2 regions of the Streptomyces cynarae genome follow, and region 2 is predicted to be linked to the other one. Evidence: riboswitches for the same ligand, from Rfam matches in the RefSeq annotation. Region 2 holds a riboswitch; the other holds the start of a gene.
What was found. A riboswitch is a leader RNA that binds a small molecule or an ion and turns the genes downstream of it on or off. The one in region 2 is predicted to bind cobalamin.
Positions count from the first base shown of each region.

Region 1 (4,361 bases), 4.4 Mb from region 2:
ACGACTACACCTACGCCTATCCGCCTCTGACCGCGATGCTCACCGCGCCGCTGCTGTCGATCGGCCACGACGCGCTGCCCGAGGTCCTGGTGCCCACCACCGCGATCGTCCTCGGCGCGATCGTCATGTGGAAGATGCTGCCGACGCCGTGGCGCTCGGCGGCCACCATGGTCTGCCTGGGCTTCGGCCTGATCCCGATGTACGCCCGGCTCGGCTACCCGGCGGTCCTCGCGCTGGCGTTCCTGATCCCGGTGGTGGTGCGCTGGACGCGGATGGGCACGGGCGGCCCGGCCGACTGGCTGCGGGCGGCATGCCTGGGCGCGGCCTGCGCCAGCCAGCAGTTGCCGTGGTTCCTGACCCCGTTCCTGCTCGCCGGCGTCTACGCACTGCGGCGCGGCGAGCTGGGGGCACGCGAGGCGGCCCTCGCCGTGGGGCGGATCGTGGGTATCGCCTCCGGAACGTGGCTGCTGATCAACGGGTACTTCATCGTGACCGAGCCGCGCACCTGGATCGAGGGCATCGTGCTGCCGTTCACCCAGGGTGCGACCATCCACGGCCAGGGCCTGGTCGGCATCTCCCTCTACTACACCGACGGCAGCGACCGCCTGTCCTGGTACTCGCACGCGAGCATGCTGCTGGCGGCGGGTCTGCTGGCCCTGTTCGTGCTGTTCGTGCGCCGGCTGGGTCCGGCAGCGACCGTGCTGCCCTGGTGCGCGTTCTTCCTGGCGACCCGTTCGCAGGACGGCTACTACCTGATGATGACGCCGCTGTGGCTGGCTGCGGCGGTCACCGCGCCGCCCTCCGCGTTCGCCACCGCGTGGCAGCCCCGGCTGCTGCACGGCCGGCGGACGGCCCGCACGGTGCTGGCCGGGGCCCTGGTGGCACCGGCCCTGGTGGCCGCGACGCTTGCGGCGACCGGACAACCGCCGTTGCGCATGCAGACCGTCGGCTCCACCCGGAAGGCCGCGACCGTCAAGACGCTCACCGTCCGTGTGAACAACACCGGCGACTCCGCCGTCCAGCCCCACTTCATGATGACGACCGGCCACGGCGAGAGCCTCTGGTGGAAGGTGCTCCAGGGTCCGTCGTCCGTCGGCGCCCACGCCACCGCCACTTACCGGATCCAGGCGCCGGGCAAGGGCTTCACCGTCCCCGGGAAGGGCGTCCGTGTCCGGCTGCGCGCCTTCACCGAGTCGCCGCTGACGCTGTCGAGCCAGGACATCCACCTGGCACCGCAGAAGGACCCGGCCTCGCACGGGAAGTGAGCCGTCCGAGGAACCGATCCGTCCTCAGGTCACCTGCTTGAGCAGCTCGTTCACCACGGGGTCGATCACCCGGTAGCGGACGATCCGCCCCTCCTTCTCACCCGCCACCACCTCGGCCGTCCGCAGCAGCCGCAGCGCCTGCGAGACGGCCGGGTCGTTCATACCCGTCGCCACCGCCAGGTCGGAGACGGCGAGCGGCCCGGCCCGGTGCAGGGCCAGCAGCAGGGCGAGCCGGCCGGGGTCGGCCAGCAGCGAGAAGCGGTCGGCCCAGGTGCGTACGGCCTCGGGGGCACCGATGGCCTCGATGGCCTCGCAGACCCGGTGGCCGTCGATGGTGCGCCTGCCGGCGCGGTCGGCGGGGACGAGATGCATGCGCACATTCTCCCAGGCGCCCCCGTGTGATCTTGGATACCTACGGATACCTGCGCAACTGTGCAGCCTTGCAGGCGTCGCCGCCCCGGCCCTAAGGTGGCCGGGCCGTGGTGTTCGGGAAGACCGGTGAAAGTCCCCAGGGACTCAGGCCGGAGCGGCCCTCGCCACTGTGATCGGGGAGTTCCCGTCCCGTGCCGCCCGCCTCCAGCGGGTGGCGCCACTGGCTGCACGTCGGCCGGGAAGGTAGGGGCGGGCGCGGTGATCCGTCAGCCAGGAGACCGGCCACGGCATCTCACGAAGTGATCCACGAGGTGCTGGAGCCTGACCGTATGACCCTGACCGACCCTGCCCTGCCCGAGGCCGCCTCCTTCCGTTGGCGACGCGAGGACACCCTGCGGACCGCCGGGCTGCTGGCGGTGATCGCCGCCCTGCACGTGGCCGCGTTCGGCGTGCTGTTCCTGCTGGTGGTGCCCGAGCACTACCAGATGGGCTCCAAGGCGTTCGGCATCGGGCTCGGTGTCACCGCGTACACGCTGGGCATGCGGCACGCCTTCGACGCCGACCACATCGCGGCCATCGACAACACCACCCGCAAGCTGATGGCGGACGGCAAGCGTCCGGTGTCGGTCGGGTTCTGGTTCGCGCTCGGGCACTCCAGCGTGGTGGTGGTGCTCGCCGCGCTGATCGCCGGAGGCACCCAGCTGGCCGGGCGCCTGATGAACGAGAACTCCCGTACGCACCAGGTGCTCGGCGTGCTGGGCACGACGATCTCCGGCTCGTTCCTCTATCTCATCGCGGCCCTCAACCTGGTGGCGCTGATGGGCATCCTGCGGGTGTTCCGGGCGATGCGGGCGGGGACGTACGACGAGAAGGAGCTGGAAACCCACCTGGACTCCCGGGGTTTCATGAACCGGATCCTCGGCCGCTTCACCCGGTCCATCAGCCGCCCCGGGCAGATGTTCCCGCTCGGCTTCCTGTTCGGCCTGGGCTTCGACACCGCTACCGAGGTCACTCTGATGGTGATGGCGGGCAGCGGGGCGGCGGCCGGGCTGCCCTGGTACGCGATCCTGTGCCTGCCGCTGCTGTTCGCGGCCGGGATGAGCCTGTTCGACACCCTCGACGGCACGTTCATGAACTTCGCGTATCAGTGGGCCTTTTCGAATCCGGTGCGCAAGGTGTTCTACAACCTCACCATCACCGGGCTGTCGATCGCGGTGGCCTTCCTGATCGGCACGATCGAGCTGGTCGGAGTGCTCCACGACAAGCTGGACCTGCGGGACGCGGTGACGGGCTGGATCGCCGGGCTCGACCTCGACAACGTGGGCTTCGTCATCGTGGGGCTGTTCCTGGTGGTGTGGGCGGCGGCCCTCACGTACTGGCGGCTGGCCAAGGTGGAGGAGCGCTGGGCTCCCCGCCCCGCCGACGGCAACTGACGCCGGCGGGGCGGTGGCCGGTCACTCGCCGCTGGAGGAAGCGGAGGCGCCGCTGCGGCCGCGGGCGATCGCGAAGACCGCGGCGGCAAGGCCCAGGACACCGACGACCAGACCGGCGATGCCGAGCCCGCGGGCGGTGGAGTCACTGGTGGCCGCGACCTTCGTCGTGGTGGCACTCGGCTTCTCCTCGGTGCCTGCGGGAGCCGCGGTGGAACCGGCGCCCTCCGCCGTGCCCTTGGCGGTCAGCTGGAGCACCGGCGCCGGGTTCTCCGGCTCGTCCTGCCCCTTCTGGGCCTCCTCGATCCAGCGGACGACATTTCCGTCGGAGTAGGTCTGCAGCGTCTTGAACGTCAACTGGTCGGCGTTCTCCGGAAGTTGACCGAAGGCGACGTTGAAGTCCTGGTACTGGCCGTGCCGGATGCGGCCGCCGGTCCAGGTGATCTGGGAGACCGCGTCGGTGATGGTGCCGTCGTCCGTCTTGACCGGGGTCTTGAGCTTGGTGGTGGTCACCTGCGCCGTCCAGCCGTCCTGCGGACTGACCAGCACGCCCAGGATCGGGTGGTCGGTGGGCAGGAAGACCTGCACCTTGGTGGTCGCGGCGGTGTCCTCCTCGTTGGGCACCCGGAAGGTCAGCACACCGTCGGTGGCGCCCTTCGCGTAGCTCTCGGGGTGGACGGTGACATGGGCGAAGGCCGCGCCGGCCGCGGTGAGGACACCGGCGGCGGCGAGTGCGGCGACGGTGGTGGCGCGGCGCAGGGTGGTACGCATCGGGGACATGGGTGGGCAAGCTCCGTACTAGTGCTGGGTCTTGGGGGGTTCAGACGGTGTACGGGACCGCCGGGGGCGGGCCGCGCCGGTGGAGGGCGTGGCGGAGCAGCGCCTGTCCGGGGAGCCGGCGTCGGCGGGCGTACGGGCGCGGCGGCCTGACGTACGCGGGCAGCGGTGCCGTACGCCATCGGACGGCGAGACGCGGGACGAAGGCGGCGGCCTTGCGCAGCAGCGACCACAGGGCGGCCTCGCCGCGCCGCAGGCACCAGGAGGCCAGCAGGGCGGCGGCCAGGTGCGCGACGACGGCGTGCGAGGTCATGGCGTGCGGCGGGGCGGCCATGGGCATGCCGTGCGCCATGCCCGGCATGCCCATCGGCATCTGTGCCGGCTCGGCCGCGTCGAAGGCCAGATGGAGCCCGCCCTGGACGAGGAGCATCGCGAGGGCGATACCGGGCAGCGAGCGCTCACGCCCGGCGAGCGCCGCACCGGCGGCGAACACGGGCAGGAACCCCGCCGCGTCCGC
Region 1 covers NZ_CP106793.1:6,605,354-6,609,714, reverse strand. Annotated here, with positions in the region: gene N8I84_RS30055 (hypothetical protein) at 1-1,265, shown strand, start outside; gene N8I84_RS30050 (ArsR/SmtB family transcription factor) at 1,290-1,637, opposite strand; cobalamin riboswitch at 1,729-1,938, shown strand; gene N8I84_RS30045 (Nickel transporter NicT) at 1,967-3,070, shown strand; gene N8I84_RS30040 (YcnI family protein) at 3,092-3,847, opposite strand; gene N8I84_RS30035 (hypothetical protein) at 3,888-4,361, opposite strand, start outside.
Region 1: linked by a shared signal. The riboswitch ahead of N8I84_RS30045 (Nickel transporter NicT) and the one ahead of N8I84_RS10255 (cobalamin biosynthesis protein) in region 2 are both predicted to bind cobalamin.

Region 2 (4,361 bases):
CCCGGCGGCCGGCCTGGTCGGCGCGGGCGCCGAACTCCTCACCAAGCAGGGCACCTGGGGCACGGTCGCCACCGGCGTGCTGCTGGTCGCCGGCGCCGGGGTCATCTGGACCCTGTCGCGCCGCAAGCCGGTCACGGTGGACAACGTCAACGACATCGAGACGGAGCCCGCGGGCGTCGTCACCGCGGCGATCGCGGCGGTCATCCCGCCCCCGGCGGGCCCCGTCGCCGCGGCCGACAGCGCGGCGCCCGGCACCGCCCCGGCGGACACGGACGCCACCACCGACCTGCAGGCCACGATCCCGGCCCCTGACGGCCCCTCCGCGGAGCCGGCCCCCGCCGCCACGGTTTAAGGAATCACCACTCATGAAGATCGACTGGGCAGCCCTCGGCTCCGTCTTCGGCGTCAGCCTCGGGGTCACCGTGGCCCTGGTGGCCCTGTTCACCCTGGGCGTCGTGGGCCTCACCAAGAAGGACTCGGCCCGGGGCGGCGCGGCCGCCCTGGCGGCGACCGGCGCCTACGCCTGCTTCGCGGCCTGCGCGGCTGCGGTCGCGTACGGTATCCATCTGATCGTCGCCTGACGGCCGGAGCACTTCGGAATCGCACACGCAGCGCTGTCGCTGCGCGTCACCCCCGCAGCGGTGTCGCTGCGGGGGTTTCTCGCGTTACCGAGGTCAAGGGGTCCGCGAGTCGCGTTGCCGGACGGCCGCCGTCGCCCGGCCCAGGACACGGAGACGCTCCGCGACCGGGGTGAGGCCCCACCACAGGCCCGCGCAGGCGGCGGCCGCGATGGTGACCACCAGCCACACGAGGGCCCGCGCCGGGGTCCCGGGCACCAGCAGCGCCGCCAGCGCACCGATGCCGACTGCGAACATCCCCGTCGTCAGGGAGAAGAGTGCCAGCGGAGCCGCTGCCGCCAGCGAGGGGTGCGGCGCGTGGGGACCTCCCGCGCCTGCCGAGAATTCCTTGGCCCTGTCCCCCATGTGGGTCCCTCCCGTCCTCTGGACGGTTCGCTCGGACGCCGTCCACTGCCGGGTTTCTCGAGTCCGGCCAGCAAAGCACACCCCGCCGTACGGCGAAAGACGAGCACCGGACCGGTGCGCCGTTTCGAGTCACGCGCCGGAACGCACGCCCCTGGACCACCTACTGGGACCGTCACTTCACAACCAAAGGCGCGATTCGGGCAACTGACGCGATTTCAGTGGTGTGGGACTCAGCACACCACAGCGTCGCAGGTCAAGAGCAAGTTGACGGCTGTTCTGGGTGCGTGGTGGACTGCCGGAGCCAGTACGGCGGCAGGAGAGGAAGCCGGTGCGAGTCCGGCGCGGTCCCGCCACTGTCACCGGGGAAGAACTCCCCGGGAGCCAGGAACTCTCGCCGCCGGTCTCGTCGAACCAGGGCGTGGACACCCTGAGTGAGGACATATCGCCATGCGCGGCTGCCGATTGAGGTTCTGTCACCGAGCACTGTCCGACCGCACGGTCGGCTGAGCCGATGGGTGCCGATCGCGTCTTCGCGTACGGCGCCGCCGCCGGCCTCCTCGGCGACCTCCTGCTGGGCGATCCACGCCGCGGGCATCCGGTCGCCGCGTTCGGGCGGGCCGCGGCGGCCGTGGAACGGGTGCTGTGGCGGGACCACCGCGGGTGGGGCGCACTGCACACCGCCGTCTGCGCCGGGGGTGCCGTGACAGCGGCGGCGCTCGCCGCATCCGCCGTACGTCCCTCCCGTACCGCCGCCACGGCCCTGACTGCTGCCGCCACCTGGGCCGTGGTCGGGGGCACGTCGCTCGCCCGGGAGGCAGGCGCCATCGGGCGCGCCCTGGAGGCGGGGGACGTCGAGGCCGCACGCGCCCGGCTGCCGCATCTGTGCGGGCGGGACCCGCAGGCGCTGGACGCGGACGGGATCGCCCGGGCGGTCGTCGAGTCCGTCGCCGAGAACACCTCCGACGCCGTGGTGGGCGCGCTCGCCTGGGGAGCCGTCGCCGGGGTGCCCGGTCTCGTGGGTTTCCGCGCCGTCAACACGCTCGACGCCATGGTCGGGCACAAGTCGCCCCGCTACCGGCGCTACGGATGGGCCTCGGCGCGCCTCGACGACGTCGCGGGATGGCCGGGAGCACGGCTCACCGCCGTTCTCGCGGCAGCGGCGGGCCCCGATCCGCGGGGCGCGGTACGCGCCTGGCGCGCCGACGCCGCGAAGCACCCGAGCCCCAACGCCGGGCCCGTGGAGGCGTCGTTCGCGGGCGCCCTGGGTGTGCGGCTGGGCGGAACGCTGTCGTACGGGGGGCGCGTGGAGCACCGGCCCGTGCTCAACGCGGCCGGGCGCGCCGTCCGTACGGACGACATCGAGCGGGCCGTACGGCTCTCCCGGCGCGTGAGCGGGCTCGCGCTCGGCATCACGGTCGCCGGGCGCCTGGCGGCCCGAAGGCTTCTCGCGAAGGGACGGACGTCATGAGCGGCGGACTCCTCGTCGCCGGTACCACCTCCGACGCCGGCAAGAGCGTCGTCACCGCCGGTATCTGCCGCTGGCTCGTACGGCAGGGGGTCGAGGTCGCGCCGTTCAAGGCGCAGAACATGTCCCTGAACTCCTTCGTCACCCGCGAGGGCGCCGAGATCGGGCGGGCGCAGGCCATGCAGGCCCAGGCGTGCCGTATCGAGCCGACCGCGCTGATGAACCCCGTGCTGCTCAAGCCGGGCGGCGAGCAGAGCAGCCAGGTCGTGCTGCTGGGCAAGCCGGTCGGTGAACTGAGCGCGCGCGGGTACCACGGGGGTCGGCAGCAGCGGCTCCTCGGCACCGTGCTGGACTGCCTCGCCGAGTTGCGGGGCACGTATGACGCGGTGATCTGTGAGGGGGCCGGCAGCCCGGCGGAGATCAACCTGCGGCGCACCGACATCGTGAACATGGGGATCGCCCGCAACGCCCGGCTACCCGTGCTCGTCGTCGGCGACATCGACCGCGGCGGTGTCTTCGCGTCCTTCTTCGGGACGGTGGCGCTGCTCTCGCCCCAGGACCAGGAGCTCGTCGCCGGATTCCTGGTCAACAAGTTCCGCGGGGACGTCAGCCTGCTGGAACCGGGCCTCGACATGCTGCGGGACCTCACCGGGCGGCGCACCTACGGAGTCCTGCCGTTCCGGCACGGGCTCGGGATCGACGAGGAGGACGGGCTCAGGGTGTCCCTGCGGGGCGCGGTCCGCGAGTCCGAGGTGACCGCCCCCGTCGGTGAGGACGTGCTGCGCGTCGCCGTCTGCGCGATCCCCCTCATGTCCAACTTCACGGACGTGGACGCGCTGGCCGCCGAGCCGGGTGTGGTCGTCCGGTTCGTGGACCGGCCGGAGGAGCTGGCGGACGCCGACCTCGTCGTGATCCCGGGAACCCGGGGAACCGTCCGCGCCCTGGAGTGGCTGCGCGAGCGCGGCCTCGCGGACGCCCTCGTCCGAAGGGCCGCGGAAGGGCGGCCGATCCTCGGCGTCTGCGGCGGCTTCCAGATCCTCGGCGAGCACATCGAGGACGAGGTCGAGTCGCGCGTCGGCAGTGTCCAAGGGCTCGGAGTGCTGCCCGTGCGGGTGCGGTTCGCCCGCGAGAAGACCCTCACCCGGCCGGCGGGGGAAGCCCTCGGCGAGCCCGTCGAAGGGTACGAGATCCACCACGGGGTCGCCGAAGTCACCGGCGGCACACCCTTCCTGGACGGCTGCCGGGTCGGGCAGACCTGGGGCACCCACTGGCACGGGTCCCTGGAGTCGGACGGCTTCCGGCGGGCCTTCCTGCGCGAGGTGGCCGCCGCCGCGGGCCGCCGCTTCGTGCCGTCCCCCGACACCTCGTTCGCCGCGCTGCGCGAGGAGCAGCTCGACCGGCTCGGCGACCTGATCGAACAGCACGCGGACACGGACGCGCTGTGGCGGCTCATCGAGTCCGGCGCGCCGCAAGGACTGCCTTTCATCCCCCCGGGAGCGCCCGCATGAGCACAGTGTTGTTGTTGTCGACCGCCGACACCGATCTGCTGGCGGCCCGTGCCTCCGGCGCGCCCTACCGGATCGGCAACCCGACCCGGGTGGACGTCGCCGATGAGCTTCCGGGGCTGATCGAGGGCGCGGACATCGCCGTCGTACGCCTGCTGGGCGGCAAGCGCGCCTGGGAGGACGGACTGGCCCGGCTGAAGGCGGCCGGCATCCCGACCGTGCTGCTCGGCGGGGAGACCGTCCCCGACGCCGAGCTGATGGCCGAGTCGTCCGTACCGGCCGGTGTCGTGGCGGAGGCGCTGAAGTACCTGGTCGAGGGCGGCCCCGCCAACCTCACCGAACTCGCCCGGTTCCTGTCCGACACGGTGCTGCTGACCGGCGAGGGCTTCGACGAGCCGCGGAAGATGC
Region 2 covers NZ_CP106793.1:2,169,780-2,174,140, forward strand. Annotated here, with positions in the region: gene N8I84_RS10235 (inorganic phosphate transporter) at 1-352, shown strand, start outside; gene N8I84_RS10240 (hypothetical protein) at 366-581, shown strand; gene N8I84_RS10245 (hypothetical protein) at 675-983, opposite strand; gene N8I84_RS10250 (DUF397 domain-containing protein) at 884-1,159, opposite strand; cobalamin riboswitch at 1,254-1,394, shown strand; gene N8I84_RS10255 (cobalamin biosynthesis protein) at 1,495-2,451, shown strand; gene N8I84_RS10260 (cobyric acid synthase) at 2,448-3,956, shown strand; gene cobN (cobaltochelatase subunit CobN) at 3,953-4,361, shown strand, end outside.